Regions from separate parts of the Mesorhizobium sp. WSM4832 genome, predicted to be linked through region 3. Evidence: riboswitches for the same ligand, from Rfam matches in the RefSeq annotation. Region 3 holds a riboswitch; each other region holds the start of a gene.
What was found. Region 3 has a riboswitch for cobalamin ahead of bluB (5,6-dimethylbenzimidazole synthase). Riboswitches for the same ligand answer to the same signal wherever they lie in the genome.
Positions count from the first base shown of each region.

Region 1: linked by a shared signal. The riboswitch ahead of AC0L2L_RS01860 (aromatic ring-hydroxylating oxygenase subunit alpha) and the one ahead of bluB (5,6-dimethylbenzimidazole synthase) in region 3 are both predicted to bind cobalamin.
Region 2: linked by a shared signal. The riboswitch ahead of AC0L2L_RS08235 (DUF1636 family protein) and the one ahead of bluB (5,6-dimethylbenzimidazole synthase) in region 3 are both predicted to bind cobalamin.

Region 1 covers NZ_JBVVQH010000001.1:385,213-395,266, reverse strand. The annotation lists gene bglA (beta-galactosidase BglA) at 1-1,547, shown strand, start outside; gene AC0L2L_RS01875 (ABC transporter ATP-binding protein) at 1,582-2,694, shown strand; gene AC0L2L_RS01870 (DUF680 domain-containing protein) at 2,768-3,001, opposite strand; gene AC0L2L_RS01865 (DUF680 domain-containing protein) at 3,071-3,277, opposite strand; cobalamin riboswitch at 3,753-3,954, shown strand; gene AC0L2L_RS01860 (aromatic ring-hydroxylating oxygenase subunit alpha) at 4,063-5,310, shown strand; gene AC0L2L_RS01855 (FAD-binding oxidoreductase) at 5,330-6,424, shown strand; gene AC0L2L_RS01850 (ferredoxin reductase) at 6,481-7,227, opposite strand; gene AC0L2L_RS01845 (molybdopterin-dependent oxidoreductase) at 7,267-7,878, opposite strand; gene AC0L2L_RS01840 (DegQ family serine endoprotease) at 8,055-9,602, opposite strand; gene AC0L2L_RS01835 (MBL fold metallo-hydrolase) at 9,790-10,054, opposite strand, start outside.
Region 2 covers NZ_JBVVQH010000004.1:249,656-259,709, reverse strand. The annotation lists gene cobN (cobaltochelatase subunit CobN) at 1-3,162, opposite strand, end outside; gene cobW (cobalamin biosynthesis protein CobW) at 3,180-4,232, opposite strand; gene AC0L2L_RS08235 (DUF1636 family protein) at 4,235-4,660, opposite strand; cobalamin riboswitch at 4,702-4,906, opposite strand; gene AC0L2L_RS08230 (winged helix-turn-helix domain-containing protein) at 4,934-6,133, opposite strand; gene AC0L2L_RS08225 (NADH-quinone oxidoreductase subunit A) at 6,468-6,833, shown strand; gene AC0L2L_RS08220 (NuoB/complex I 20 kDa subunit family protein) at 6,824-7,405, shown strand; gene AC0L2L_RS08215 (NADH-quinone oxidoreductase subunit C) at 7,410-8,012, shown strand; gene AC0L2L_RS08210 (NADH-quinone oxidoreductase subunit D) at 8,013-9,203, shown strand; gene AC0L2L_RS08205 (NADH-quinone oxidoreductase subunit E) at 9,203-10,054, shown strand, end outside.
Region 3 covers NZ_JBVVQH010000007.1:233,721-243,774, forward strand. The annotation lists gene AC0L2L_RS12800 (class I SAM-dependent RNA methyltransferase) at 1-365, opposite strand, end outside; gene AC0L2L_RS12805 (TlyA family RNA methyltransferase) at 362-1,129, opposite strand; gene AC0L2L_RS12810 (GFA family protein) at 1,238-1,639, shown strand; gene AC0L2L_RS12815 (hypothetical protein) at 1,636-1,923, opposite strand; gene dxs (1-deoxy-D-xylulose-5-phosphate synthase) at 2,074-3,981, opposite strand; gene AC0L2L_RS12825 (pirin family protein) at 4,110-5,030, opposite strand; gene AC0L2L_RS12830 (DUF2277 domain-containing protein) at 5,039-5,305, opposite strand; gene AC0L2L_RS12835 (exodeoxyribonuclease VII small subunit) at 5,350-5,601, opposite strand; gene AC0L2L_RS12840 (histone deacetylase family protein) at 5,605-6,531, opposite strand; cobalamin riboswitch at 6,646-6,824, shown strand; gene bluB (5,6-dimethylbenzimidazole synthase) at 6,867-7,598, shown strand; gene AC0L2L_RS12850 (hypothetical protein) at 7,614-8,597, opposite strand; gene AC0L2L_RS12855 (TetR/AcrR family transcriptional regulator) at 8,830-9,423, opposite strand; gene AC0L2L_RS12860 (MFS transporter) at 9,544-10,054, shown strand, end outside.

The DNA.
Region 1 (10,054 bases), on a different contig from region 3:
GCATCGGCGACCTGAAAGGCATCGTGCGGCGCCTGCCCTACATCGCCTCGCTCGGCGTCGACGCCATCTGGATCTCGCCCTTCTTCAAGTCGCCGATGAAGGATTTCGGCTACGACGTGTCGGATTATTGCGACGTCGACCCGATGTTCGGCACGCTAGCCGATTTCGACGCGCTGGTGGCGGAAGCCCATCGGCTGGGCCTCAAGGTGATGATCGACGAGGTGCTGTCGCACACCGCCGACATCCACCCCTGGTTCAAGGAAAGCCGCTCGAGCCGCGGCAATCCGAAAGCCGACTGGTATGTGTGGGCCGACGCCAAGCCCGACGGCACGCCGCCCAACAACTGGCTGTCGATCTTCGGCGGCTCGGCCTGGCAGTGGGACACCAGCCGCCAGCAATATTACATGCACAATTTCCTGGCCGAGCAGCCCGACCTCAACTTCCACAACGCAGAAGTCCAGGACGCGCTGCTCGACATCACCCGCTTCTGGCTGGAGCGCGGCGTCGACGGCTTCCGCCTCGACACGATCAACTTCTATTTCCACAGCCGGGGGCTGGAGGACAATCCGCCGCTGCCGCCGGAACAGCGCAACGACCAGACCGCGCCCGCGGTCAATCCCTACAACTACCAGGACCATATCTACGACAAGAGCCGGCCGGAGAACCTCGGCTTCCTCGAGCGTTTTCGCGCGCTGCTCGACGAATATCCGGCGCAGGCTGCCGTCGGCGAGGTCGGCGATTCACAACGCGGCCTTGAAGTGGTCGCCGCCTACACCGCCGACGGCAAGCGCGTGCATATGTGCTATTCCTTCGACTTCCTGGCGCCGGAGAAGATCAGCGCCGCGAAAGCGCGCGCGGTGCTGGAGGCTTTCGGCACGGTCGCCAGCGACGGCTGGTCGTGCTGGGCCTTCTCCAACCATGACGTGATGCGCGTGGCCTCGCGCTGGGCCGCCAACGAGGCCGATCCGACCGCCTATCTCAAGGTGATCTCGGCGCTGTTGATGTCGCTGCGCGGCTCGGTCTGCATCTATCAAGGCGAAGAGCTCGGCCTTGGCGAGGCGGAGCTGAAATTCGAAGACCTGCAAGACCCCTACGGCATCCGCTTCTGGCCGGAATTCAAGGGCCGCGACGGCTGCCGCACGCCGATGGTGTGGGAAGCCGCGGCCAAGAATGGCGGCTTCTCGACCGCCAAACCCTGGCTGCCGGTGCCGGGCAAGCACCTTTCGCAAGCCGTCAATGTGCAACAGGGCGATGCAAGCTCGCTGCTCGAGCATTACCGTCGCTTCCTCGCCTTCCGGCGCCAGCATCCGGCGCTGGCCAAGGGCGACATCGACTTTATCGAAAGCGATGGCGACACCGTCGCCTTCACTCGCCGCGAGGGCAACGAGCGGATCGTCTGCGCTTTCAACCTCGGCAGCAAGCCCGCCGTGGTCAATCTTGGCCAAGGCGCGCTGCAACCCTTGCCCGGACATGGCTTTTCGGGACAGACTGGCAGCGGGCCGGTCCGCCTCGGCGGATACGGCGCCTGGTTCGGGCGAATCGACTGAACTTGCAGACAGAGATTAACGGGAGGAGAAAATCATGGCCGATGTCACGCTCAACCAGGTGAAGAAATCATACGGCAACCTCAACATTCTCCACGGCATCGACCTCGACATCAAATCGGGCGAGTTCATCGTCTTTGTCGGGCCGTCGGGTTGCGGCAAGTCGACCTTGCTCAGGTCGATCGCCGGCCTTGAGGAGATCACCTCGGGCGAGCTGAAGATCGACGGCGAGGTGGTGAACGACGTGCCGCCGTCGAAGCGGGGCATCGCCATGGTGTTCCAGTCATACGCGCTCTATCCGCATATGACGGTCTACGACAACATGGCCTTCTCGATGAAGATCGGCAAGGAAAGCAAGGCGGAGATCGACAAGCGGGTGCGGCAGGCGGCCGAAATCCTGCAGCTGACCAAATATCTCGACCGCCTGCCCAAGGCGATGTCGGGCGGCCAGCGCCAGCGTGTCGCCATCGGCCGCGCCATCGTGCGCAACCCGAAAGTGTTCCTGTTCGACGAGCCGCTGTCGAACCTCGACGCAGCACTTCGCGTCGCCACCCGCATCGAGATCGCCAAGCTCAAGGAATCGATGCCGAACACGACGATGATCTACGTCACACACGACCAGGTCGAGGCGATGACGCTGGCGGACCGCATCGTGGTGCTGAAGGATGGCGTCGTCGAGCAGGTCGGCACGCCGATGGAGCTGTACAAACGGCCCGGGAACCTGTTTGTGGCCCAGTTCATCGGCTCGCCGGCCATGAACATATTGCCGGCCAAGATCGAGAAGGCCGGCAATCCGACCGTGGTCAGCCATGTCGGCGGCCGCAAGGCGACTGTGCCGATCGCGACGCCGGCTTCGGCAAGCGGTGCCGCGGTCAGCTTCGGCGTGCGGCCGGAGGATCTCGCGATCGCCACCGGCGCGGACTATCTGTTCGAAGGCAAGGTGGACTATATCGAGCAGCTTGGCGAGGTTCAGCTTGTCTATGTCGATATCGGCCGCACCGACCTGCCATTGGTGACCAAGCTGCCGGGCAATGTCGAGGTCAAGCGCGGCGAGACCCTGCGGCTCAACGCCGGCGCCGGCGATCTGCACATCTTCGACACGGACGGCCACTCCTTCACGCTGCATCGCGAGGAAGCGAAGGCGGCCTGAGCGCGCAAAGCGCCTGCCGCAACGAAGAAGCGGCGGCCATGGCCGCCGCTTCTATTTTAATCGCAGTCGGCTGTTAACGGTTGCCGAAGTGGTCGCGGTCTGCACCCTGCGGAGCCGACTTCTGCACGTCACGCGACGAGTTCAGCAGCTTGTAAACCGTCGAGTCGTCGCGGATCGACGAGGTGCGCGTGGTGTCGACGGCCGGAGCCGGCTGGTTGACGCCACTGTTGTTGTAATTGTCGCTGCCTGCAAAAGCAGCCGTGGAAACGGCCATCAGGGCCGCGGTGGCAAGAAGGATCTTCTTCATTTTCAGTACTCCTGAATTCCTGTCGGGCCAAGACGGCGGGCGCACCCGCCGCCGGTCCTGAATCGGCTGTTAGTTGTTGCCGAAGAGGTTGTGGTCGGCACCCGTCTTAACGGGGTTCTGCGCGGCCGGCTCCGCCTTGCGGACCGAGGCCGTGTAGGACGAGTCGACCGAAGCGGCCGCCTGGTTGCCTTCATTCGGGTTGTAATGGTCGCTACCAGCAAAGGCGTTGCCGGAAATTGCCAGAAGGGCCGCGGCAGTGAGAACAATCTTTTTCATTTTTGCTACTCCAGTATTTTTATTCAGTCCGTCTAGCGGCGTGTCTTGGGAATGAAATCGCGTCGTTCGGACAGCGCTGATTTGGGTGAGCCGACCGCCGGATTCCAATCACGAAGTTTTTCCGGCTGGACCATGAATCCACACCTTGAAATTGTCATAAGCATGCCTACGATCTATTTTTCTCTTTTTAATTCAATTATTTAGATGAATATGCCGCTTGGCTCACCGAGTGTGTCATAGCGACAGCGTTCACCCCCTATTGCACGCACCGTCAACAGAAACGAACCGTTCGGTTCGATTTTAGGATCTGCTAATAGTCACTTTTTGATACTGTTAACTATTTCCCCCCATTGCGACGGTCGATTCGACTGGCTCCGGGGCCAGGATTCAGACTGAAGCGAACTCACTTGCCGCCCGTGTCGCGCCGCATGGATGCGATGTCGCTTTCATGCCGACGGCGCTCTCTGCTCCGTGATTAGATCAGGCCATCTCAGGTGCCGCTGCGTCGTGACGGGGCGGAGAATTGGGAAGCCGGTCGAAATCCGGCGCTGCCCCCGCAACGGTGGTGGAGTGAAGTCGCAACGGGAGACCACTGGGCCTTGGCCTGGGAAGGTGTCGCGACCGCCCCGCAAGGGCAACTCCAGAGCCCGGAAACCAGCCAGGGACATTTTTGAACTCGACTGATCGCGGTGGGCGATCAAGGGGCGGATAGCGCATGCCGGTCAGTCGGCGGCAGCCGTTCTTCTCCATCTCCACCAGTTCAGTCCTTGACATGAGGACAGGACATGGACGCGCGCAACGACATGCTGAGGCTCCTGCAGAGCCGCAAGCCGGGCTACTCGCTGGAGCAGCCCTTCTATACAGACCCTGGCTTCTTCAAGCTCGACATGGAGCTCATCTGGTACCGCGACTGGCTGTTCATTGGCCATGACTGCGAGCTGCCTAAGCCGGGCAGCTTCGTCACCGTGCAGATCGGCGATTATCCGGTGGTTCTGGTGCGCGACCAGCAGGGCAAGATCAACGCCTTCCACAATTCCTGCCGGCATCGTGGCAGCCGGGTGTGCAACACCGACAAGGGCATGGCCGCCAAGCTGGTCTGCCCCTACCATCAGTGGACTTACGAGCTCGACGGCCGGCTGCTTTTTGCTCGCCAGATGGCCGAGGGGTTCGACAAGAGCCGGTTCGGACTGAAGCCGGTCGCCTGCGAAAGCGTCGGCGGCTACATTTTCATTTGCCTCGCCGGCGAGCCGGCCGGCTTCGCGCCGATGCGCGCCATGATCGAGCCGTATCTTCTGCCGCACCGCCTCAGCGAGGCGAAGATCGCTTTCGAGTCGACCATCATCGAGAAGGGCAACTGGAAGCTGGTCTGGGAGAACAACCGCGAGTGCTATCACTGCGCCGGCAATCATCCCGAACTCTGCAAGACTTTCCCGGAAGCACCCACGGTGACCGGCGTGCACGGTGCCGAAAGCGACCCGGAAATGCAGGCGCATTGGGCGAAATGCGAGGCGGCGGGCCTGCCCAGCCGCTTCCGCATCGATCCGGCTGGCCAGTATCGCGCCACCCGCGCGCCGCTGCTGCGCGATGCGGTGAGCTATACGATGAACGGCAAGCGCGCGGTCCGTAAGGATCTCTCGGCCAATGTCAGCGCCGACCGTATCGGCACGTTGATGCACTACCATTACCCGACGACGTGGAACCACATCCTCATCGACCACGCGGTCACCTTCCGCGTGCTGCCGATCAGCGCCACCGAAACCGCCGTGACGACCAAATGGCTGGTGCACAAGGACGCGGTCGAGGGCGTCGACTATGACCTCGCCGAGCTCACCCATGTCTGGACCGAGACCAACGACCAGGACCGCCGCATCGTCGAGGAGAACGCCTTCGGCATCCTGTCACCGGCCTACGAACCCGGTCCCTATTCGGAGCTGCACGAGGGCGGCGTCATCCAGTTCGTCGACTGGTACGCGTCCTTCATAGGACCGCGCCTTGGCGAGCGGGACCGGCCGACGCTGCGCAGCGTCGCCTGAGGGCTGGGAGATGAACGCCATGACCGAACTCGGCCTCTACCGCCATCTCGACGAGATGACGCCCTGGAACGACCGGCTGCAGGTGCTGGAGGTGATCGGCGTCAGCGACGAGGCGCCCGACGTGAAGACCTTTGCCTTCCGCTCCGACAACCAGACCTGGTTCCGCTACAGACCGGGCCAGTTCATCACGCTGGAATTGCCGACCGCCAACGGGCCGCTGATGCGCACCTATACGCTGTCGTCGTCGCCGTCGCGGCCATTCTCGCTCGCGGTGACGGTAAAGGCGCAGAGCGGCAGCATCGGCACACGCTGGATGTTCGACAATTTGAAGCCGGGGGCGCTCGTCAAAGCCTACGGGCCCGCGGGCGATTTCTCGCTGCACAGCCACCCGGCGGCAAAGTATCTGTTCATTTCGGCCGGTTCGGGCGTCACGCCGATGATGTCGATGCTGCGTTGGCTGAACGACTGCGCGCCGTGGACCGATGTCGGCTTCGTCAATTGCGCGCGGCGGCCCGAGGAGATCATCTTCCGCAGGGAGCTCGAATTGCTCGGCACCCGCATGCCCGGCCTCTCGCTCGGCTTCATGATCGAGGAGCGGTCGAGCCGCGAAGGCTGGTTCGGCCATATGGGCCGCATCGACGCCATCCGGCTGCCGCTGCTGGCGCCCGATTTCCGCGAGCGCGAGATCTTCTGCTGCGGTCCCGATCCTTTCATGCGCGCCGTGCGCCAGATGCTGGACGCTTCAGGCTTCGACATGAGCCGCTACCATCAGGAGAGCTTCGCCGCGCCGCTTGTCGAGGAAATTGCGGCACCCTTCGCACCGGCGGATGGCGCACATGTCTCTGTCGACGCGGCGACGCCCGTCCGCTTCTCGCTTTCCGGCGTCGACGCCGAATGCGTTGCCGGACAGACCGTGCTGCAGACGGCACGCGCCGCCGGTGTCAGGATCCCGGCAGCTTGCGAATTCGGCCTTTGCGGAACCTGCAAGGTCAGGAAGGCTGCGGGCGAGGTCGCGATGGATCACAATGGCGGCATCCTCGACCACGAGATCGAGGACGGCTTCATCCTGGCCTGCTGCTCGAAGCCATTGTCGGCGCTGGAAATTGAGGCCTGAACCGCGAATCAATCCCAAAAAGGTCGAAATGGCGCCGACTTGCCTTAAATCGGCGTTCAAACGCCATAACGCTCGGTGCGGATAATCCCTGCCGGAACGCCGGCACCGATCAGCGACTCGGCAGCGGCCGAGACGAACGCGTTCGAGCCGCAGACATAGGCAAGCCTCGGCGCCTTCGGCAGCCGCTCGATGGCCTGCACCATCATCCGGGGGTCGACGCGCCGGGAATAGTCGGACGGCCGCCTCGCCTGTTCGCGGGTCAGCGTCAGCACCAGATCGAACCCATCGCGGCGATCGTCGAGGCCGATCAGTTCGTCGCGGAAGATCACTTCGTCCCAGACCCGCGCCGAGAACACTAGCGCAACGGGCACCGCCTTGTTGCGCAGCGTGCGATGACGCACCATCGCCATCAGCGGCACGACTCCCGATCCGCCGCCGACCAGAAGGATCGGCCCGCCGTCGCTCTCCTCCCAGATGAAATGGCCGCCCAGCGGTCCGCGCAGCTCGATCTCGTCGCCGACCGCCGCCACGTCGTGGAAGAAGGGCGAAACCTCGCCGTCGTCGAGGCGCTCGATCGCGAGCTCGATGCCCGCACCGGCTTCCGGCGCAGAAGCAATGGAGTAGGAGCGACGCGCCTGATAGCCGTCCGGCGCCGTCAGCCTGATGTCGACATGCTGCCCCGCCAGATGGGTGAAGGGCCGCGACGGCTGGAACCAGAAGCTGGTGACGCGCGGGGTGCGCTTTTCGATGCGGGTGATCTTGGCTGCCTGCCAGGGCGATTGCGGCGACGGCCCGGCGCTCATGGTTCGCCACTCACGGTTTGCCACTCACGGGGCCGCTCCTCAGGGATCGCTCGAATAGCGCTGCTCGCGCCACGGGTCGCCATAGATGTGATAGCCGCGCAGCTCCCAGAATCCCGGCTCGTCGCGCTCGGTGAACTGCAGCCCGTTCACCCATTTGGCCGATTTCCAGAAATAGAGGTGCGGCACCAACAGCCGTGCCGGTCCGCCATGATCGGGCGTGATCGGCTTGCCCTCATAGAGCAGCGCCACCATCGCCTTGCCGGAAACGAGGTCCCTGGTCGGCACATTGGTGGAATAGCCGTCGAAGGACAGCGCCAGCGTGTAGGCGGTCGGCGGTTCGATGCCGGCGTCGGCAAGGATGTCGTCGATCATCACGCCTTGCCAAGGCGTGTTGAACTTGGTCCAGGCCGTGACGCAATGGATGTCGCGGGTCATCTTGCTTTGCGGCAAGGCGTTGAATTCGGCCCAGTTCCATTTCTTGAGCGGCTTTGGCCCCTGCTTGAGCGTGAAGGACCAATCCTCGGGGCGCAGGCGCGGCGTCGGCCCCGCCGAGAGAACCGGGAAACCCTGCTCCAGATATTGGCCCGGCGGGATGCGCGTGTCGGTGTCGGAAGGAGGACGCCGTCCGGAAAAGAAGCCGCGGGTGACCATCGAGACATCCCTTACGCCAGATTTGGCCTTGCGTTGGATTTGGCCTTGCGTTGGATTTGGCCTTGCGCCGGGTTTGGCCGACCGCGGGGAGTGTTCTCGAATACGCCTCGGGGGGCAACAGAAATCTGCAGGCAAAGCCCACCGGAGACGCCGGCGGGCTCCGCCCGAAGCGTTGCTCAGCCTGCGGCGAAGGGCACGGCGACGAAGATCTGCGCGTCGCCGCGATCGATAAGCAAGAGCACCGACTTCTTGCCGGACTTACCGGCCTCGGCGATCGCCTGGTTGGCCTGCCTGGCCGTCCTTACCGGCGTCTGGTCGACACCGACGATGACATCGCCGGGCTGGATGCCGGCAGCCGAAGCCGCCTTGTCCGGATTGACCCGCTCGACCACCGCGCCGCGCTGGTTCTGGGAAAGGTTGAGCTGGTCGCGGATGTCGGGCGTAAGGTCGGTCAGGCCAAGGCCGAGCGACGGCACGCCCTGTCCGGCAGACGGCTTGCCCGGTTCGCCAGTGGAAGCGGTCTGTTGATCCTCGGTGTTGCGCCCGACATCGGCCGCGATCTGGAGCGCCTTGCCCTTGCGCCAGACATTGACCGTCTCCTTGGCGCCGGGCGCGACATCGGCCACGGCGCGCGACAGGTCCTTCGGATCCTTGATCTCCTGACCGCCGAAGCCGGTGATCACATCACCGGTCTCGATGCCCGCCTTGGCCGCTGGCGACCCGTCGGTGACCGCGGCGACAAGCGCGCCGCCCGGGTGATCGAGGCCCATTGCGCTGGCGACATCCGGTGTGACGGGCTGGATCTGCACACCGAGATAACCGTATTCGATGTTGCCGCCCTTCATCAGCTTGGCGACCACCTTCTCAGCCTGGTTCGACGGGATGGCGAAACCGACGCCGACGCTGCCGCCATTGGGCGAGAAGATGGCGGTGTCGATGCCGATGACATTGCCGTTGACGTCGACCAGCGGTCCGCCGGAGTTGCCGCGGTTGATCGGCGCGTCGATCTGGATGAAATCGTCGAACGGCCCGCTGTGCAGGTCGCGGCCGCGCGCCGAGACGATGCCGGCGGTGACCGTGGCGCCGATGCCGAACGGGTTGCCGAACGCCAGTATCTGGTCGCCCGGCATGAGCTTGTCGGAATCGCCCCATTTGACGGTCGGCAGCGGCTTGCTCGCCTTGATCTTGAGCACCGCCAGATCGTTCTTGCCGTCGTGGCCGACGAGCCTGGCGGGAAGCTCGGTGCCGTCGTCGAGCGTCACCTTGATCGATGTCGCGCCGTCGACGACGTGGTTGTTGGTGACGATGGTGCCGTCCGAGCCGACGATAAAGCCGGAGCCCAGGGCCTCGGCACGCTGCGACTGCTGCGGCGGCGCCTTGGGCACAGGCATGCCCTGATCGCCGAAGAACTGGCGGAAATATTCGTCGAAGGGTGAATTGCCGTCACCGCCGTCAGGAGGCGAGGCCTGTCCCATGGCATCGGGCTGGGCATTGGCGACCGTGGTGACGGTCACGACGGCCGGCTTGGTGGTGGCAACAATCGGCGCGAACGAGCCGTTGGGTGCCTTTGTGCCGGCGACCGGGGTCTGGGTCGTCGCGGCCACGGTGCTCAAGCCGCTGTTGCCTCCATTTTGCGCAAAGGAGATGACGACCGGGGTGATGATCAGCGCAGCGCCCAGCAGGGCCGCGACGCGATGTCTGCGAAGTATGCTTGATGGTGACATGGTCGTTTCTGTCCGGGCGAGAGTTGATCCAGCGCCGCGGGCATTTTCGAACGAATCGCCCGTCGGCGTGTCGGCGGCCGGATTGCCTGTCTCGCCGAACATGGCAGCCGGCCGGATCGACAATGAAGCATTTAGGGCGGGGAATGGCCCGATTTAGGGTTTTGGGTCGACCTTACGAAGATTTAATTCAGAGAACGCTTACAAACCGCTCCCTCCGGCGCAGGTAGGCGGACGCGATCTCGCGCATCCTCGCGCCGTCGAAGCTCGGGCCGTGGCCGCCATGGCCGATGCGGATCGGCAGGTCGAGCAGGCGCTGCATGGTGCGGCAATAGGCAGCACGGTCCGAATCCGGCAGATCGTCGATCAGCATGCCGTCATAGATGGCGTCGCCAGCGAGGAATAAGCCGTCGGCCTCATCGAAAAGCGCGATCGAATCCGGCGAATGTCCGGGC
Region 2 (10,054 bases), on a different contig from region 3:
CCTGCCGAGCGCGGCAAGCGCTGCCGAAAATCCGCCGATGAAGGCGACGTCGGCCGAGCCTTCGAGGATGTCGCGGCCCGGGTCGTCGCCGGTGTGGACGAGGAGATCGGCTTCGGCGATGCGGCCTTCGAAAGCGCCGGGCGCCGAAATGGCTTCGCCGTCTGCGCCGCCATAAGCGTGCGAGGTGGCATCGAGATAGGCGCGGCCGATTTCCTCGCGCACGCCCCATTCGCCGCGCGACAGCAAATCCTCGACACCGGCGCCATAGGTGCCGGGCGAGGTGCCGAAAATACGCGGGCTGACCTTGCCTTGGGCGCGGGTCGCGGCGGCGAGCGGGTTTTCGGAATCGTCCTCGTCACGGCAGGCGACCGCGTTGGCCGCCGCATCGATCAGCGCGATCTGGGTCGGGAACATGTCGCGGAACAGGCCGGAAATGCGCCATGTGACGTCGATGCGCGGGCGGCCGAGCGCTGCCGGCGGCAGCACCTCTATGCCGGTGACGCGGCCGGTGGCGGCATCCCATTGCGGGCGGCAGCCCATCAAGGCCAGGCCTTGGGCGATCTCCTCGCCGCCGGTGCGCAAGGAGGCCGAGCCCCAGAGGTCGATGACCAGCGAGCGCGGCCAGTCGCCGTGGCTCTGCATGTAGCTGCGCACCACTTCTTCCGCTGCCGCCTGGCCGAGCTCATAGGCGGTCGGCGTCGGCATGGTGCGCGGGTCGGAGGTGAAGAGGTTGCGGCCGGTGGGCAGCACGTCGGAGCGGCCGCGCGCCGGCGCACCGGCCGGTCCGGCCTTGATGTGGCGGCCGTCGAGCGCGGCGAGGAGGGCCGCCTTTTCGGCCGCTGCGCTTTGGCGGCGCAGCGGATCGGCTTCGTCTTCCGGCGCACGGCCATAGACATGAAGCCCGTCCTTCACGGCGAAATCCTTGAGGTCGCAAAGCCAGGCGTCGATGCGGCGCAGCGCTTCGTCCGGAGCATCGGCGCCGGCAACGCCGGCTTCGGCCGCCAGGCCGGACTTCAGCGCGGTGTCGACAATGAGCCTGGCCAGCCGATCGCGGCGGCGGCGGTCTAGGCCGTCGGCCTGAGCGTATTCGTCGACCAGCCTTTCCAGCCTCTGCTGGGCCTCGTCGAGGCCGGCGCCGGTCAGCGGCGGCGGCAGATGGCCGAGCGTGACGGCCGAAATGCGGCGCTTGGCCTGCGCCGCCTCGCCCGGATTGGAGACGATGAACGGATAGATGACCGGCAACGAGCCGGTGACGATCTCCGGAAAGCAGGCGTCGCAAAGCGCCACCGTCTTGCCAGGCAGCCATTCGAGCGTGCCGTGCGCGCCGACATGGACGATGGCGTGAATGGCGAGCGATTTCTGGAGCCAAAGGCCGAAGGCGATCAACTCGTGGCGCGGGGGGAGGGTCGGGTCGTGATAATCGGCGCGGCGGTCGGCGGAGCGGCCGCGGTCGGGAGCGAGCGCCACGGTGATATTGCCGAAGGTCGCAGCGCGGAAGGGGAAAGTTGCGGTGGTCGTTTGTGAAGGTTGGCGCAAACCTGTCTCTTCTGCCTTCCCCCATGCGGCTTCTACCGCGGCGGTAGCCTCTACCGGCAGGTCTTTGGAGAAGTCGAGATAGTTCTCCAGTCCCATCCCGCAGCCGCTGCGCTCCAGCACATCCAGTAACGCGCGCGGCGATTGCGGAATCCCGTCAACCGCATAGCCCTGTTCCTTCAGGTCCTGCAACATGGCGAGCACGCTCGACGGCACATCAAGCCCGACAGCGTAGCCGGTCCGTCCGGGCGCGCTCGGATAATCCGGTATCAGGATTGCCAGCTTGCGCTTGGCCCGTGCCGTCCGCTGCAAGCGGATAAACGCCGCGATACGCCGGGCAACTTGCGCAACCCGGTCTGCTTCCGGCCGGTTGGCGAAGGCGCGGAAGGCCAGCGCCGGATCGGTCTCGACCTCGCCCTTGAAGGAGATCGCACCGGCAAGGATACGGCCGTCGAGCTCGGGCAGGACGACATGCATGGCGAGATCGGCGGGCGCCAGGCCACGCTTGTTCTTTTCCCAAACCTCGCGCCTTGTCGTGGCGACAATCACCTGGAAGACCGGCACGCCGGCGCGGTCGAACACGGTCTCGGCGCCGGGTTCCGCTCCGGAGGCGAAGGCCGTGGCGGTGATGATGGCGGATGGGTTCAGTGAGGCGAGGGCGTTTTCGACGAAGGCCAGGGATGCTGGGTCCTTGAGGCTGGAGACGAAGATCGGGACCGGTGCCAAGCCTTCCGAGCGCAGCGCCTCCACCAGTGCGTCTATGGGCGCCACGTCGGCAGCAAGCAGCATCGAGCGGTAGAAGAGGATGGGGATGACCGGGGTGAGGTTGCCAGCGTCGCGTTCGGTCGCCCCCCTCTCTGTCCTGCCGGACATCTCCCCCTCAAGGGGGGAGATTGCTCTGTCGTTGACGGTTTCGCCAATCGCGGATGTTGCAGATGGCTCTTTTCCTGCAGATGAAGAAAAAGCGCCAGGCCCGGTGCCGGCCGATCTCCCCCCTTGCGGGGGAGATGTCCGGCAGGACAGAGGGGGGGGCGAAGGATCGCCAACGCTCGATAGGACTGGTTTTTCCACGACGCCCAACCCCGGCTCATAAAACCCGGCTTTCGGCACACCGACCGGCGCGGCCACGGCCGCATCCGACCCCGCCAGCCTCGCCAATCTTTGCACCAGCGCGCTCATATTGGCCGGGCCGCCTTCGCGGAAATAGCCGAGCAAGGCGTCCAACTCGGCGCGCGGCAGCGTCGAAGCTTCAATCAGGCGGTGGTCCTCGTCATGGCTTTCGCCGGGCAACAGCGCGAGCTCGATGCCGCGCTCGCGCGCCACCGCCGCCAGCTGGTCGCAGCCATAGCGCCACCAGTCATAACCACCGAGGATGCGGACCAGGATGACCCTGGCGTGGCGGGCGACGCTGTCGATCCACAGGTCGACCGACATCGGATGGCGGAGATCACGCAGTGCTGCGAGCCGCATCGAGGGCAGTCGTCCGGCGTCGGCTTTCCAGGCGGCGGCCAGTCCGGCGAGGTCGCTGTCGGTGAAGGACAGCGCCACGATATCCGCAGGCGTCTGCCTGAGATCGATCGGCTCGGCGAGATCGTCGAGCGAAGCGGATGTCGTGGTGAGGATATGCATCGTTGTTCGTGTTGGCCTCAGCCTGCAAGGATACGTTCGATCGCGGGGCGGTTCAGCCCCTTGAGGCCGATGACGACGAGCCGCGAGCGGCGGTCGTCCTCAGCCGCCCAGGCGCGGTCGTAATAGTGGTTGACGCGGGGGCCGACGGCCTGCAGCAGAAGCCGCATCGGCTTGCCGCCGACTTCGACGAAACCTTTGACGCGCAACACGTTTTCCTGCTCGGCCGCGGTGGCGACGCGCTTTGCCAGTTCGTCCGGGTTCGAGATCGACGGGATGTCGATGACGAAGGAATCGAAATCGTCATGCTCGTGGTCGAGCTCGTTGTCATGGTGGGTCTTGCGGTTCTCGATGTCGTCCTCGACGGCGAGCCCGAGGCCGAGCAGCACGGATGGATCGACCTTTCCCTGGGTGGTCGGCACGACCTTGACCGCGCGCGCCACATGCTTACCGATGACGGCGTTGGCGCGAGCCGAGCCCGCCGCGTCCATCAGGTCGCTCTTCGACAGGATGATCAGGTCGGCGCAGGCGATCTGGTCCTCGAACACCTCCTCGACCGGATCGTCATGGTCGAGCGAGCCGTCCGCGGCGCGCTGGGCCTGCAGCGCATCCATGTCGGAGGCGACGCGGCCGTCGGCCAGCGCCGGGCCGTCGACCACGGCGATGACACCGTCGACCGTGACGCGGCTCTTCACCGTCGGCCACTGGAAGGCCTGGACGAGCGGCTTCGGCAGGGCCAGACCCGAGGTCTCGATCAGGATGTGGTCGACCCTCGGCGTGCGCGACAGGATCTGGTCGAGCGCCGGTACGAAGTCGTCGGCGACCGTGCAGCAGATGCAGCCATTGGCAAGCTCGACGATGTTTTCCTCCGGGCAGGCGTCGACGCCGCAGCTTTTCAGGATCTCGCCGTCGATGCCGACGTCGCCGAACTCGTTGACGATGATGGCTAGCCGCTTGCCCTTGGCGTTTTCGAGCAGGTTACGGATCAGCGTCGTCTTGCCGGCGCCGAGGAAGCCGGTGACGACGGTACAGGGAACACGGGAGAGGTTGGCGGACGAATCTGGCGCGGTCATGGTCAGTCCTTCAGCAGGTCGAGGGGAGGGATACGGGCAACGAGGCCGCGCTTGAGGGATTCAGGCCGGCCGCGCCACGGGATGAGGCCATCGGTCGAGGTGGCGAAGAGTTTTGCGCCGGCGACGAGGTCTGGGCCGCTGGTCGCCTCCAGATCGCCGAAGACATAGCTCCAGCAGCCGTCGCGCAGAAGCGCCGCGCTCAGGCGGCGCTTGCAATTGCCGAGGCATTCTACCGTGCGGATGCGGATGTTTTCGCCCGAGGCGGCGCGGCGCGTGCCTTCGGCCAGCAGGGCACCGGCGCGCGGGTGCGCGTCCGAGCCGGTCTCGTCGCGGCATGACGAGCAGACGATGACGGTCACGCCGGCCAGCGGGTCGGGCTCGGTTGAAATATCCGCATTGTTTGCCGGAAAACTGCCGTTGCTGTCCAAAACCAGGGCTCCTTGCCCGGAAAACCCGCCGGGCATTCGGATACTTTAAGTCTCAGACGGCAGGTCTCCTGGCTCGCGAGTCGTCGCCTTGAATGCCGCCTTCCCGGGAACATCCCAGTGGTTTTCGGCCGAGGCTCGTCGCTTACAGTTGCGGGGACAGCCGCGGATTTGGGCATTCTTGCCCGCACCGCATTCCCTCTTGGCTCCTCCCTTTGCCGGGAGAAGACCGTCTGCTGCGGATTTAGGCTTACGGCTGGGTGCCTGTCAACGCGGCTACGACATCTCGATGTCGGCCAGCGCTGGACCAAGGTCGCCGGCCGGCGTGACTTCGATCGCCTCCAGGCCGAGCCATGCCTGCATCTGCTTCAACTCGTCGAAGAGCTGGGCGGCTGTCTCAGGCGGCGCGCCGCCCTCGGCATAGGCGGCATGGACGCGCAGCACGCTCGCCGGCCGATCGGCCCTGAGATCGACGCGCGCGACGATCCGGTCGCCGAGCAGGAACGGCAGCACATAGTAGCCATACTGGCGCTTTGCGGCCGGCGTGTAGATCTCTATGCGATAGCGGAAGTCGAAGAGTTTCTCCGTTCGGGTGCGTTCGAAGACGACCGGATCGAAGGGCGCGAGCAGGGCGCGTGCCTCGATACGGCGCGGGATGCGCGCGTCCTTGTGGAGATAGGCGGTCTTGTCCCAACCTTCGACGCGCACCGGCAGCAATTCGCCCGTTTCGACCAATTCCTCGATGCGGTCCTTCGTATCGCCGGGCGCCAAGCGGAAATAGTCGCGCAGGTCGCCATAAGTCGCGATGCCATGGGCGCGGGCGGAAATGCGCAGCAATTCGCGATGCGCGTCCTCGACCGATGGCACGGGCAGATCGAGCACCGCCTGCGGCAAAACGCGCTCGGGCAGGTCGTAATAGCGTTCGAAGCCGCGCCGGTGGGCGGTGGTGATGCGGCCGGCCCAAAACAGCCATTCAAAGGCGTGCTTGGCCTCGCTCCAGCCCCACCAGCCGCCATTGCCCTTATGGCCTTCGATATCGGAGGCGGCGATCGGCCCGCGTTCGGCGACCTGCGCATAGATCTCGTCGATCATCTCCTTGCGTTCACGACCCCATTTCGCGAGACCGAGATACATCTCGTCGCCCTGCTCGGCGCGCTGCATGCGCCAGCGCATCAGGGGATAGGTCCCGACGGGCAGGAAAGACGCCTCATGCGCCCAATATTCAAAGACGGTGCGCTTGCGCGTGACCGCGGCGTTATCGAGCAGCGCAAGCGGGTAGGGGCCGAGGCGCGAATAGAGCGGCATATAATGAGCGCGCACCACGGCGCTTACGGAGTCGATCTGCAATAGACCGGTTCGCGAAAGCACGCGCGCAAGGTGGCGGCGATCCGGAACTCCACCGGGCCGGGGGTCGTTAAACCCCTGGGCGCCGAGCGCGATGCGCCTGGCCATGGCGAGCGAGATTTTCTCCTTCATCAAGGTGCCTTTGCCCCGATCATTTGTTGGCTTTTCAGCCGGTGATTCCGGCGATGCTAGCAGGCAAATGGCGGGAGATGTGTCAGGAGAGAAAAGTGGAGTAAAAAATGAAGGGAATCAAACAGGAGCGGATGAGACCAGTTTCTTCCGATATGGCGTCCAAGGCCGGATTTTGAACAAGGTTTGACTTGCGTCACCGAAACCGCTGCGCTAACCCTCGCCGCGTTGCAGCATAGGCCCCCTAAAACGGTTCAGCGGTTAAACTGTCACGCTTCCGCATTAGAGTTCGTTGCTGTAATCAAAGTGAACTGCCCCGCCGAAGGAAAGTCGCCGCATGAGCGCACTCCTGAGTTCCTATCTGCCCATCGTCCTGTTCATCGCCGTGGCGATGGTCGTTGGTCTGGCGCTTATCGTCGCCCCCTTCCTGGTGGCCTACCGCAATCCCGACCCGGAAAAGCTTTCCGCTTACGAATGCGGGTTCAACTCGTTCGACGACGCCCGCATGAAATTCGACATCCGCTTCTATCTGGTGTCGATCCTGTTCATCATCTTCGATCTCGAGGTCGCCTTCCTGTTTCCATGGGCGGTGTCCTTCTCCAAGCTCGGCATGCTTGGCTTCTGGTCAATGATGGTGTTCCTGGCGGTGCTGACCATCGGCTTTGCCTATGAATGGAAAAAAGGAGCGCTGGAATGGGATTGAACGATAGTTCAGGCACCCTCGTCGCGCCGAAGCCCAAGGGCATCATCGACCCCAACACCGGCAGGCCGGTGGGGCAGGACGATCCCTTCTTCCTTGAAATCAACAATGAACTGGCCGACAAGGGTTTCCTTGTCACCTCGACCGAAGCGCTCATCACCTGGGCGCGCAGCGGCTCGCTGATGTTCATGACCTTCGGCCTTGCCTGCTGCGCGGTCGAGATGATCCACACCTCGATGCCGCGTTACGACTCGGAGCGTTTCGGCGTCGCGCCGCGCGCGTCCCCGCGCCAGTCCGACATCATGATCGTGGCCGGCACGCTGACCAACAAGATGGCGCCGGCGCTGCGCAAGGTCTACGACCAGATGCCCGAGCCGCGCTACGTCATCTCGATGGGCTCGTGCGCCAATGGCGGCGGCTACTACCACTATTCCTATTCGGTGGTGCGCGGCTGCGACCGCGTCGTGCCGGTCGACATCTATGTGCCCGGCTGCCCGCCGAGCGCCGAAGCGCTGCTCTACGGCATTCTCCTTCTGCAGAAGAAGATCCGCCGCACCGGCACGATCGAACGGTGAGCCGATGACCCAGGCGTTGAACGAACTCTCCACCTATCTCGGCGAGAAGCTCTCCGGCCGCATCGGCGAAGCCGTGCTTGCCTATGGCGAGCTGACAGTGTCCGTCGATCCGGGCAATCTGATCGAGGTGGCGACCTTCCTGCGCGATGATCCGCGCTGCCAGTTCATCTCGATCATCGACGTTTGCGGCGCCGACTATCCGTCGCGGGCCAGGCGCTTCGACGTCGTCTATCACCTTCTGTCGCCGAAGCAGAATGTCCGCATTCGTCTCAAGGTCCAGGCCGACGAGGAGACGCTGGTGCCGTCGCTGACCGCCGTCTATCCGGGCGCCGACTGGTTCGAGCGAGAAACCTACGATCTCTACGGCGTGCTGTTCTCGGGTCATCCGGATCTGCGCCGCATCCTCACCGACTACGGTTTCGAGGGGCATCCGCTGCGCAAGGATTTCCCGCTGACCGGCTTCGTCGAGGTTCGCTACGACGACGAGGCCAAGCGCGTGATCTACGAGCCTGTGGAATTGAAGCAGGAATTTAGAAACTTCGATTTTTTGTCGCCGTGGGAAGGGACGGACTACGTCCTGCCGGGCGACGAGAAGGCAAAGCAGTAAATGGCTGAAACCTCCGTCCGCAATTTCAACATCAACTTTGGGCCTCAACACCCTGCAGCGCACGGTGTTTTGAGGTTGGTTCTCGAGCTGGACGGCGAGGTCGTCGACCGTGTTGATCCGCATATCGGCCTGCTCCACCGCGGCACCGAGAAGCTGATCGAGCACAAGACCTATCTGCAGGCGGTTCCCTATCTCGACCGGCTCGACTATTGCGCGCCGATGAACCAGGAGCATGCTTTCGCGCTTGCGGCCGAACGGCTCCTCGGTATCGAGGTGCCGAAGCGGGGCCAACTGATCCGCGTGCTCTATGCCGAGCTCGGCCGCATCATGTCGCACATCCTCAATGTGACGACGCAGGCGCTGGACATCGGCGCGCTGACGCCGCCGCTGTGGGGTTTCGTCGAGCGCGAAAAGCTGATGGTGTTTTATGAGCGCGCCTCCGGTTCGCGCATGCATGCGGCCTATTTCCGGCCGGGCGGCGTGCACCAGGACCTGCCGCAGAAGCTGGTCGAGGACATCGGCAAATGGATCGACCCGTTCCTGAAGTCGATCGACGATCTCGACGCGCTTTTGACCGGCAACCGCATCTTCAAGCAGCGCAATGTCGATATCGGCATCGTGTCGCTGGCGGATGCCTGGGCCTGGGGCTTTTCGGGCGTGATGGTGCGCGGTTCGGGCGCCGCCTGGGACCTGCGCAAATCGCAGCCTTATGAGTGCTATTCCGAGATGGATTTCGACATCCCGATCGGCAAGAACGGCGACTGCTACGACCGTTATCTCGTGCGCATGGAAGAGATGCGCCAGTCGGCCAGGATCATGCGCCAGTGTGTCGATCTGCTGCTCGGCAAGGAAAGCGCCGGCCCGGTGTCGAACCTCGACGGCAAGGTGGTGCCGCCGAAGCGCCAGGCGATGAAGCGCTCGATGGAAGCTCTGATCCACCACTTCAAGCTCTATACCGAGGGCTATCGCGTGCCGGCGGGCGAGGTCTATGCGGCCGTCGAGGCGCCGAAGGGCGAGTTCGGCGTCTATCTGGTCTCCGACGGCACCAACAAGCCCTACCGCTGCAAGCTGCGCGCGCCCGGTTTCGCGCATCTGCAGGCCATGGATTTCCTGTGCCGCGGCCATATGCTGGCCGACGTTACGGCCGTGCTGGGCTCCCTCGACATCGTGTTTGGTGAGGTCGATCGCTAATGTCAGTCCGCCGTCTCGCAGATGCCAGCGTCCAGCCAGCCTCCTTCGCCTTCAACAAGGCGAATGCGGCGGCGGCTGAGCAGTGGATCGCCAAATATCCGAAGGGACGCGAGCAGTCGGCCATCATCCCGCTGCTGATGATAGCGCAGGAGCAGGAAGGCTGGGTCACCAAGGCGGCGATCGAGACGATCTGCGACATGCTCGGCATGCCGCGCATCCGCGGCCTCGAGGTTGCGACCTTCTACACGCAATACCAGCTCAATCCGGTCGGCACCCGGGCGCATATCCAGGTCTGCGGCACCACGCCATGCATGCTGCGCGGCTCGGAAGCGCTGATGGATGTGTGCCGGTCGAAAATCCATCACGACCAGTTCCACACCAACGACAAGGGCACGCTGTCGTGGGAGGAGGTCGAATGCCTCGGCGCCTGCGTCAACGCGCCGATGGTGATGATCTTCAAGGACACTTTCGAGGACCTGACGCCTGAACGGCTGGCCGAGATCATCGATCTCTACGACGCCGGCAAGGACGCCGAGGTCAAGCCTGGGCCGCAGAACGGCCGTACCGGCTCCGAGCCGGCTACCGGCCTCACGACCCTGATCAGCGAAAAGGCTATCCTGAAGTCGACCCGCGACAAGGAAGCCAAGGCTGCAGTAAAGGCAGCCAAGGAAGCGGGTACCGCAGCACCGGCTGCCGCGACGGCGGCCGTGGTCTCGCAGGCACCCGCCGGCGCTCCGGCACCCGCTACGCCGCCGGCCTCGGGCCCGGTCGCGCCGTCCAAATCCAGCAAGCCGAAGACCGATGCGCCTGAGACCAGCCCGGCCTTGACGACGCCTTCGCCGGTCAAGGTC
Region 3 (10,054 bases):
CGCCTGGCGCTGAACGTGACGCGGCGGCGGCTGTGCGGCGCGCAAGGCACCAGCGCAGCGATTTCGCAAGCGATGCCCTTGCCCTTCAACGCCTGCACGACTTTCTCGCGTTTCCATTGCCGGTAGGCTTCGGCCTCGTAATGCTGGAGCGCGCAGCCGCCGCATTCGGTGAAATGCCGGCAGGCCGGGTCGATCCTGAGCGGCGAGGCTTCCAGCACCGACATCAGCGTAGCGCGGTCCTTCTGGCGCGCGGCAGTGACGGTTTCACCCGGCAGCGTGAACGGAATGAAGACCTCCCCGCCCTCGGCATTGGCGATGCCGTCGCCCTGCGAGCCCAGCCTCGCGATGGTGAAGCGTGTGCTCATCGCGCGTCCTTCATGGCGGCGAGCAGGAACTCGCGGTTGCCGTCGCCGCCTTCGATCGGCGACGGGTGGAGACCCAGCACGCGCCAGCCGGGGACGCCGGCAAGCCAGTCATGCAGGCTTTCGGCGATGCGCTCGGCATCGCTTGGATCCTTGAGCAGGCCGCCCTTGCCGATCGCCTCGCGGCCGGCCTCGAATTGCGGCTTGACCAGAAGAATTGCCTTGGCGCCCTCGCCCGCCAATGCCAGCGCCGGTGGCAGCGCCAGTTTCAGGGAGATGAAGCTGACGTCGCAAACCAGGAAGCCGGGAATGCGGCCGCCGAGATCGGCTGCCGTCAAATCGCGGGCATTCAACCCTTCGATCACCGTCACGCGCTGGTCGCCGGCGATGTCTGGGTGGATCTGGCCGTGGCCGACATCGATTGCCGTGACATGCGTTGCGCCGCGTTTCAGCAGCACCTGGGTGAAGCCGCCGGTCGAGGCGCCGATATCGAGCGCCACGCTGCCGGAAGGATCCAGGCCGAAACGGTCGAGGCCGGCGATCAGCTTCAGCGCCGCGCGCGACACATAAGCCCGCGCCGGATCGTTGATCGCCACGGCGCAATCCGGCGCGACGGGCTGGCCGGGCTTGCGGGCAACGATGCCGTCAACCGTGACCGTGCCGCGCTCGATCGCGTCGCGGGCACGCGAGCGGCTGGCGAACAGGCCGCGCCCGACGAGCAATTCGTCGAGCCGCTGGCGCTGGCTGGCTGGCTGAGCGGAATTCATCGGCCTTCATTGGCGAAAGCCGGGCGCGAACGCAATGGGTTGAATAAGGGGCGAGAGGCTGCAGAATGCCGACAGGAGCGGGCCGTTCATCAGTCGGTGGAGGTGGCAATGCTGAAGGGTACCTGTCATTGCGGCGCGGTCCATTGGACGCTTGAGGGCGATCCCGGTGGGATAACCGCCTGCAATTGCACGCTCTGCCGCCGCTACGGCGCGCTCTGGGCCTATGACTATGTCGACGAACGCATTCGCGTCGCCGGGCCGGTGAAGTCCTATACACGCGCCGAGGTGGCCCAGCCCGTGCTGGAAATCCTGTTCTGTCCGACCTGCGCCTGCGTGGTCGCCTGGCGCGGCCTGCGTTCCAGCAAGAGCGGCCGCACGCGCATCGCCGTCAATGTCAGGCTGGCGCCGCCGGAGGAAGTCGCCGACCTGCCGATCGACCATTTCGACGGCCTCGACACGTTTGACGACCTGCCGCGCGACGGCCGCTGCGTGCGCGATATGTGGTTTTAAAAAACAGTCCGTGAAACCGGGCGCTCGACGGCCGGCATCAGGCCATCTTTGCCGGAGGCCTCCTTGCGCGGCGCCTCGGCCGGGGCCGGCGCAGCTTGTGTCGCTTGCGGCAGCACGACGAGCTGGGGCGCCTGCTTATAGGAGAAGCCGCCGCGAATGTTGCCCATCTTGCCGGCGACGATATCCAGCACCGCCTTTTCGAGATTGCGGTCGTAGCGCGTTTCGGCCGCCGCGGGCGCCGCCATGGCTGCCAAAAGGGCCATGCCACAAAGGAACGACTTCATTGTTCTTATCCCCTGCCTAGGACCAAGGTCTTAGCAGGGCGCCGTTGAAAATCGGCCAAGAGACAGGGTAAGCGAACCACCAAACGGGAGCGTTAACAAATACTTACAGAATAAAGCCGGCAAACGGATTCAGCGCGTTGAGATTTCGATTCAGGCGCGCTGCGCCTGGGTGCCGTGGCCGAGCGCAGCGAAGACGGTGCGCACGATGCCCGCCGAGTCCAGGCCGGCATCGGCATACATCTTTTCGGGCTTGGCATGGTCGGCAAACGCATCCGGCAGCACCAGCGGGCGCACCTTGAGGCCGTTTTCGAGCAGGCCTTCATGGGCAAGGAAATGCAGCACCTGGCTGGCGAAGCCGCCAATGGCGCCCTCCTCCACCGTCACCAGCACTTCATGCGAGCGGGCGAGCCGCCGGATGAGATCTTCGTCCAGCGGCTTGGCGAAACGGGCGTCGGCGACGGTGGTGGACAGGCCCGCCGCGCTGAGTTCCTCGGCTGCCAAAAGGCAATCCTGCAGCCGCGTGCCGAAGGAAAGCAGGGCGACCTTGGCGCCCTCCTTCAGGATGCGGCCCTTGCCGATTTCGAGCAGCGCGCCACGCTCCGGCATGTCGACGCCGACGCCATTGCCGCGCGGATAGCGGAAGGCGATCGGGCCATCATCATATGACGCGGCGGTGCGCACCATATGGCGCAGCTCCGCCTCATCCGCCGCTGCCATGACGACGAAGCCGGGCAGCGTCGCCAGGAAGGTGGTGTCGAATGCACCGCAATGGGTTGCGCCGTCTGCGCCGACGAAGCCGGCACGGTCGATCGGGAAACGCACCGGCAGCTTCTGGATCGCCACGTCATGGACGACCTGGTCGTAAGCGCGCTGCAGGAAGGTGGAATAGATGGCAGCGAAGGGCTTGTAGCCTTCGGTGGCCAGCCCCGCGGCGAAAGTCACCGCATGCTGCTCGGCAATGCCGACATCGAAAGTCCGCTTCGGAAACACCTCGCCAAAGAGGTCGAGGCCGGTGCCGCTCGGCATGGCGGCGGTGATGGCGACGATGCGGTCGTCCTCGCGCGCCTCCTGGATCAGGCTCTCGGCGAAGACCTTGGTGTAGGCTGGCGCGTTGGCCGGCGCCTTGGCCTGCGCGCCGGTGATGACGTCGAATTTGTTGACGCCGTGATATTTGTCGGCCGCGGCCTCCGCCGGCGCATAGCCCTTGCCCTTCTGGGTCACGACATGGATCAGCACCGGGCCTTTGCCGTTGTCGCGCACGTTTTTCAGCACCGGGATCAGGTGTTCGAGATTATGCCCGTCGATCGGGCCGATGTGATAGAAGCCGAGCTCCTCGAACAGCGTGCCACCGGTGACGTAGCCGCGCGCATGCTCGACGGCGCGGGTGATGGCGCGGTCGGCGCGCTTGCCGAGATAGGATGTCAGCTTCTTGCCGAAATCGCGCAGGCCCAGATAGGCCTTGCCGGAGGCGAGTCGCGCCAGATACGCGCTCATCGCGCCGGTCGGCGGCGCGATCGACATGTCGTTGTCGTTGAGGATGACGATCAGCCGGGCATCGAGCGCGCCGGCATTGTTCAGCGCCTCGAAGGCCATGCCGGCCGACATCGAGCCATCGCCGATGACGGAAATGACATTGTTGCGGCTGCCCGACAGGTCGCGCGCCATGGCCATGCCGAGGCCGGCCGAAATCGAGGTCGAGGAGTGCGCGGCGCCGAACGGGTCGTATTCGCTCTCGGCCCGCCGCGTGAAACCGGAGAGACCGCCTTCCTGGCGCAGCGTGCGGATGCGGTCGCGGCGGCCGGTCAGGATCTTGTGCGGGTAGGCCTGGTGGCCGACATCCCAGATCAGCCGGTCCTGCGGCGTGTTGAAGACGTAGTGCAACGCAACGGTCAATTCGACCACGCCGAGGCCGGCGCCGAGGTGGCCGCCAGTCTGCGACACGGCGTCGATCAGTTCGGCGCGCAGCTCCGCGGCAAGCTGCGGCAGCGCGCCCTCGTCAAGCGTCCGCAAATCCGCCGGAATGCGGACCTTGTCGAGCAGCGGCGTGTCTGGCTTCACTCGGGCGCGTCCTGCCTCAATCGATCGAACACGGCGCTACCAGCGAATTGCGCCATAATCATGCGCGGGAATAGGCCGCCGGCAGGCGAATGTAAATGCGCGTCAGTGACGCGCAGCCTTCGCCCACCTTAACCTTCGGGCAGCGGGATGAACTCTTCCTCATCGCCAGGAACGATATCGAAGCGGCCTGTCTTCCATTCCTGCTTGGCCTGCTCGATACGTTCTTTCGAGGACGCGACGAAATTCCACCAGATGTAGCGCTTGGAGCCCAGCGAGGCGCCGCCGAACAGCATGAAATGCGCGCCGCGCTCGGAGGAAACGACGATTTCCTCGCCCGGCTTGAACACCAGAAGCCGCTCGGCCGGGAAAACATCGCCGGCGATCGAGACGTCGCCGTCCAGCGTGTAGATGGCGCGCTCCTCGGCATCGGCCGGGATTTTCAGGCTGGCACCCGATGCCAGGCGCAGGTCGGCGTAAAGCGTGTCCGAGGCGGTCGCGACCGGCGAGCGCAGCCCCGAAAACTCGCCGATGACGACGCGGCCGCTAACGCCGTCGGCATCGATCTCGGGCAAGCGGGCCACCGACGTGTTGGCGAACACCGGGGCGACTTCTTCCTTGCCGTCCGGCAGCGCGAGCCAGGTCTGCAGGCCGGAGACCGACATCGGCGCGCCGCGCAACTCTTCCGGCGTGCGCTCGGAGTGAACGATGCCGCGGCCGGCGGTCATCAAATTCACGTCGCCCGGCGCGATCACCATTTCGGTGCCGAGCGAGTCGCGATGCCTGATCCTGCCGTCGAACAGATAGGTGACGGTGGACAGCCCGATATGCGGATGCGGGCGCACGTCGAGCGCGTGGCCGGCGCGCAGGATGGCAGGGCCCATGCGGTCGAAGAAGATGAACGGCCCGACCAGACGGCGTTTCGCCGTCGGCAGGGCGCGGCGTACCTCGAAACCGCCGATATCCTTGGCGTTGGGGATGACCATCAACTCGATCTGATCGCAGGCGAAGGCGTCACCGGGTTCGGGATCGTTTCCTGGAAAGAAGCTCATGTTGTCCCTTAGGCGAAGCGCAGCGCCGACCTGGCTTTCGCCTTGGCCGCCACTTCCTCGCGATTGCGTGGTTCCTGTGTCGTTTCAAGCGAATCCAGCAACTCGCGCGCCGCGGCGGCAATCGCCTCGACAGCATGGTGGAAGGCATGCTCGTTGCGTTTGGACGGCTTGGTCGAGCCGCTCAGCTTACGGACGAACTGAAGCGCGGCGTCATGCACTTCGTCATTGGTCGCCGGCGGTTCGAAATTGGCCAAGGTCTTGATGTTGCGGCACATGGCTTGAACTCCTTACCTGCTTTCTCTGCCCCACCCTTTGTCAACTATTCCGCGTCGAGCGGTTCCGTTCCAACCGGCTTGCCGTCGCGCGACAGCCTGATCTTCTCGACCTTGTCCTCGGCCGCCTTCAGCAGCCGGTCGCAATGGGCCTTGAGCGCTTCGCCGCGCTCATAGATCTTGATTGACTGGTCGAGCGGGACGTCGCCGCGCTCCAGATCGTCGACGATCTTCTCCAGCGCGTCGAGCGCCTGTTCGAAGCTCATCGCCTTGACGTCCTCATTGCCTTCGACAGCCATGCTTTATCCCTTCATCAGCCGCCCGACATGGGCGGCGACCGAAAATGCCAGTCCCTGCAGATCGTAGCCGCCTTCCAGCAGGCTGACGAGCCTATTGCGGCTGTGGCGGCCGGCGCGCTCCATCAGCTGGCCGGTCGCCCAGTCGAAATCATCCTCGGTCAGGTTGATCTCGGCGAGCGGGTCGCGGTGGTGCGCGTCGAAGCCGGCGGAAATGATGATCAGGTCCGGCGCGAACGCATCGATGGACGGCAGCACGCGCGACAGGAAGGCGTCGCGGAACAGATCGCTGCCGGTCTGCGGCGCGAGCGGGGCGTTGACGATGTTGCCGGCGCCGGTTTCGCTCTTCGCCCCGGTGCCCGGGTAAAGCGGCATCTGGTGCGTCGAGCAGTAGAGCACCGACGGATCGTCCCAGAAAATGTCCTGCGTGCCGTTGCCGTGGTGGACGTCCCAGTCGACGATGGCGACGCGTTCGGCCTGATGCTTCTTCTGCGCATAGCGGGCGGCGATGGCCGCCGTATTGAACAGGCAAAAACCCATTGCCGTCGCCTTTTCGGCATGGTGGCCGGGCGGGCGGGCGGCGACGAAGGCATTGGCGGCGCGGCCCTCGAAGACGTCGTCTACCGCCGCATTGGCGCCGCCGATCGCCGTCACCGCGGCCTGCCAGCTCTTCGGGCTGGCGCTGGTGTCAGCATCGATCGAGGCGATGCCGCTCTGAGGGATCGCCGCTCGCACGCGTTCGACGAAGTCCTCGGGATGCGCGTAAAGGATAGTCGCCTCGTCACCTTCCGGCGCCTTGACGCGGTCGAGCGCCGAAAAAGCCTCGTCGTCCAGCACGCGTTCGATGGCGCGCAGGCGATCGGGCCGCTCGGGGTGGCCGGGCGGCGTGATGTGTTCCAGGAAGATCGGGTGCGTGTAGAGACGGGTGGCCATGGCGCCTAATCTAGGCACCCGCGACGTGGATGACCATGTTTGGAAGCCGAATGGCTGGGGAAAATTGCGCCTTGCCATGTCGCCCGCGCCATTGGCGCTGCCCAAGCTTCGCGGTAAGGTCGCCTCGCTGCCTGGTGCCCGCGACGCGGGAGAATCGGGAACACGGTTGAACTCCGTGGCGTGCCCAACGCTGTGAGGGGGACCGCGCCGGCAAAGCCACTGTCGATGACGGGAAGGCGCCGGATGCGGGACGATCCCGAGCCAGAAGACCGGCCTGGCAGACATGGTCATCCGCTTGGTCAGGCGGGTGACTGCTTGTCGCAAGGGGAAAAGCGATGACGGCAGCAGCGATCGCCGCAAGCGGCGATGACTTTGACCAATTTGCGCGCGACGCCGTCTACCGGGCGATGTTCACCAGGCGCGACGTGCGCAGCCATTTTATCCCGGACGATCTCGATGACGGTGTGCTGGCGCGCTTGCTCACCGCCGCCCACCATGCGCCGTCGGTCGGCTATATGCAGCCGTGGAACTTCATCGTCATTCGCGATGCAGCAAGGCGGCGGCAGGTGCGCGACCTGTTCCTCGCCGCGCGCGAGCAGGAACTGCCGGCGATCGAGGCGGAGCGGCAGGCGCTCTACCGCAAGCTCAAGCTCGAAGGCATCTGCGAAGCTGCTCTCAATCTGTGCATCACCTGCGACCGGCAGCGATCAAAGGACTCGCCGCTGGGGCGCTGGCACAATCCGGAAATGGACCTCTACAGCACCGTCTGCGCCGTGCAGAATTTCTGGCTGGCGGCGCGAGCCGAAGGCGTCGGCGTCGGCTGGGTCAGCATCATCGAAACCGAAGCGCTCAAGCAGCTTCTGTCAATTCCAGAACATGTCACGCCGATCGCCTATCTCTGCGTCGGCCGCGTTTCGGCCTTCGCGCCGAGGCCGGACCTCGAAGCGCATGGCTGGGGCAAGCGCCTGCCGCTGCCGGAACTGGTGATGAGCGAGACGTTTCGCGGCGCCGGCGAAGCGCCGCTCAAATCGGCGATAGCAAGGCTTGGCTGTCCGCCAAAGCCCTGATCGGCCGGCCGCTGATCAAGCGGCCCGGGGCGTATCCCAGCGCGAGCCGCCACCGACGGAGCCCAGCGCCTTGTCGCGCAGTTCCCTGAACTTCGAGGATGCCTCGGCCAGCCGGCCGTCCCATTCGGGGTTGGGGACCTGGCCCTCGATGGCTTCGAAATAGACCTGCATCAGGGAGGCGATCGCAAAAGGCTCGATGAAGGCTGCCTTGAAGGCCCAGGCAAAGACGATTGCCAGCACGAAAGCCCAGCCGGCAAGCTGACCCGGCATGACCCAAAGGATCGCGGCGGCAGGCGCCAGCATCAACAGGAAGATGACGAAGGACACGCCCCACATGATCACCGCCAGCCAGACGGCATTCTTGACCATGTGCTTGCCGTTCTGCGCGTAAAGCACGACGCCTTGCCGCGCCGTCTCGAAAGGCGAGCTCGAATTGATGCGGATGTTGTAACCGAGGATGATCTCGTCGACATAGGTCAGCGACAGGCGGATGACGGTGTTGATGAAGCTGACCAGCCCGCTCAGGCCCGGAATGGGCAGGAAGGCGGCGATGCCGCCGATCAGGCCGGTGATGGCGCGGATGGCGCCCTTGACCAACTGGTCGACGACGAAAAGGATGTTGGCCTCGGCGAAACGCTGGGTCACCACTTCCTTCGCGTAGGCGATCTGGCCCTGGCCGTCGGGAACGTCACGGCCGTCGATCAAATGCACCATGACGGCGATATGGCCGGCCTTGAGCACGTAGAGGATGTATTCGCGGATCCAGTAGACGGCGATCGAGACGACGCCGAAGCCGACCACGCCGCCCCAGAGCGCAAATGACGTCGGGCCGTCAGGATCGGTCGAGATGTGGCCGACGCCGTAGCCGACGCTGGCGCCCGTGCCGGTCGCCATGATGTAGGCGATCGTGATGCCGAAATAGACGATCATGCGAAAGACGATGAACGGCCATGTCCGCATCATGATGGACACCGACCTGGCGATGCTGAAGTCCCACATGCCCCGACTCTCCAACCCTCGCGCATGACCCCGAAAATCGGAATCGATTTTCGGAGAAGGATCATGCGCTGAATCAAGTTTTTACAGCGTCCTTTGCGCGTTCAAAGAACGCGCGGTGCTATAGTAGGTGGCGCAGAAGGATGCGCTCGCCCCATTGATTGTCAATCGCGGCAGGGTTGCGCTGGCCCGAAACCGGTGCACAACGCGGTGGCTTGGTTACCCAAGCGTGCCCTCAAAGCTTCTTTCGCAAGCCTTCGAGCAGTTGCTTGAACGCCGCGATCGCCTTCTTCGACGTCGCTTCGGGATCTTTCGAATTGGCGATGCGCTGCGCGGCCTGGCTGCTGGCGCCGTTGATAAGCCGCGCGGCGGTCTCGGGATCGAAATCGGGAACGACGACGCCTTCCTCCTGCAGCCTGGTCAGATGATCCGTCATTGACGCGGTGCAGGCGTTGGCGTTCGGCCACTGCGCCGGATCGCCGAGCACGGCCGGGCCGTCGCGGAACATGATGCGCTGGATCTCCGGCTCCAGCGCCATCTCGATATAGGTGGTGCATTCGTCGACGAAGTGCCGCCAGCGGGTCGGTGCTTTCGAAGCCACCTCGTTGACACGCACGGCCATCTCGCCGTCGATTTCGGCGATCACCGCCTGCAGCAGCCCTTTCTTGTCGCCGAAATGATGGTAGAGCGCGCCGCGCGTCAGGCCGGCCGAAGCGGTGAAATCGTCCATCGAGGCCTCGGCATAGCCGATCGTGCCGAAGGCGTGGCGGCCGGCCGCGATCAGCTTGGCGCGTGTCTCAGCGATCATCTCCTTGCGCGGTCTGTGCATGGCTCTGGACCTATTAACATACGCATCGTATGCCAATTGACATACGCAACGTATGAACTATCTGACACTCATACGCTGCGTATGTAATCGCAGCGCCTTCCCTTGTCGAGGAGCAGGATCATGCGAAACCCATATTCGGACATCTTTCGGGCTCCCGGCACGAAAGGCTTTGCCGCCGCTGCCTTCATCGCGCGGTTGCCGATCGCCATGGCGCCGATCGGCATCGTGGCGATGCTGTCGCAGACGCATGGCGAATACTGGCTGGCCGGCGCGGTTTCCGCGACCTATGCGCTGGTCAACGCTTTCCTGTCGCCGCAAGTGTCGCGGCTGGTGGACCGGCGCGGCCAGACAGCGGTGGCCGCGCCGATGACGCTTGTCTCGGTGCTTTCCTTCGCGACATTGACCGTGGCGGCCAACCAGCACTGGCCAGTCTGGACCTTGTTCGGGTCGGCGCTGCTTGCCGCCGCCATGCCCAGCATCCCGGCTCTGGTCAGGGCGCGCTGGACCGAGATCTTTCGCGATCGTCCCGAGCTCAACACCGCCTTCGCCTTCGAATCGGCCGCTGACGAACTGGTCTATATCGCCGGCGCCTCGCTGTCGGTGGGCTTGAGCGCGGCGCTGTTTCCCGAAG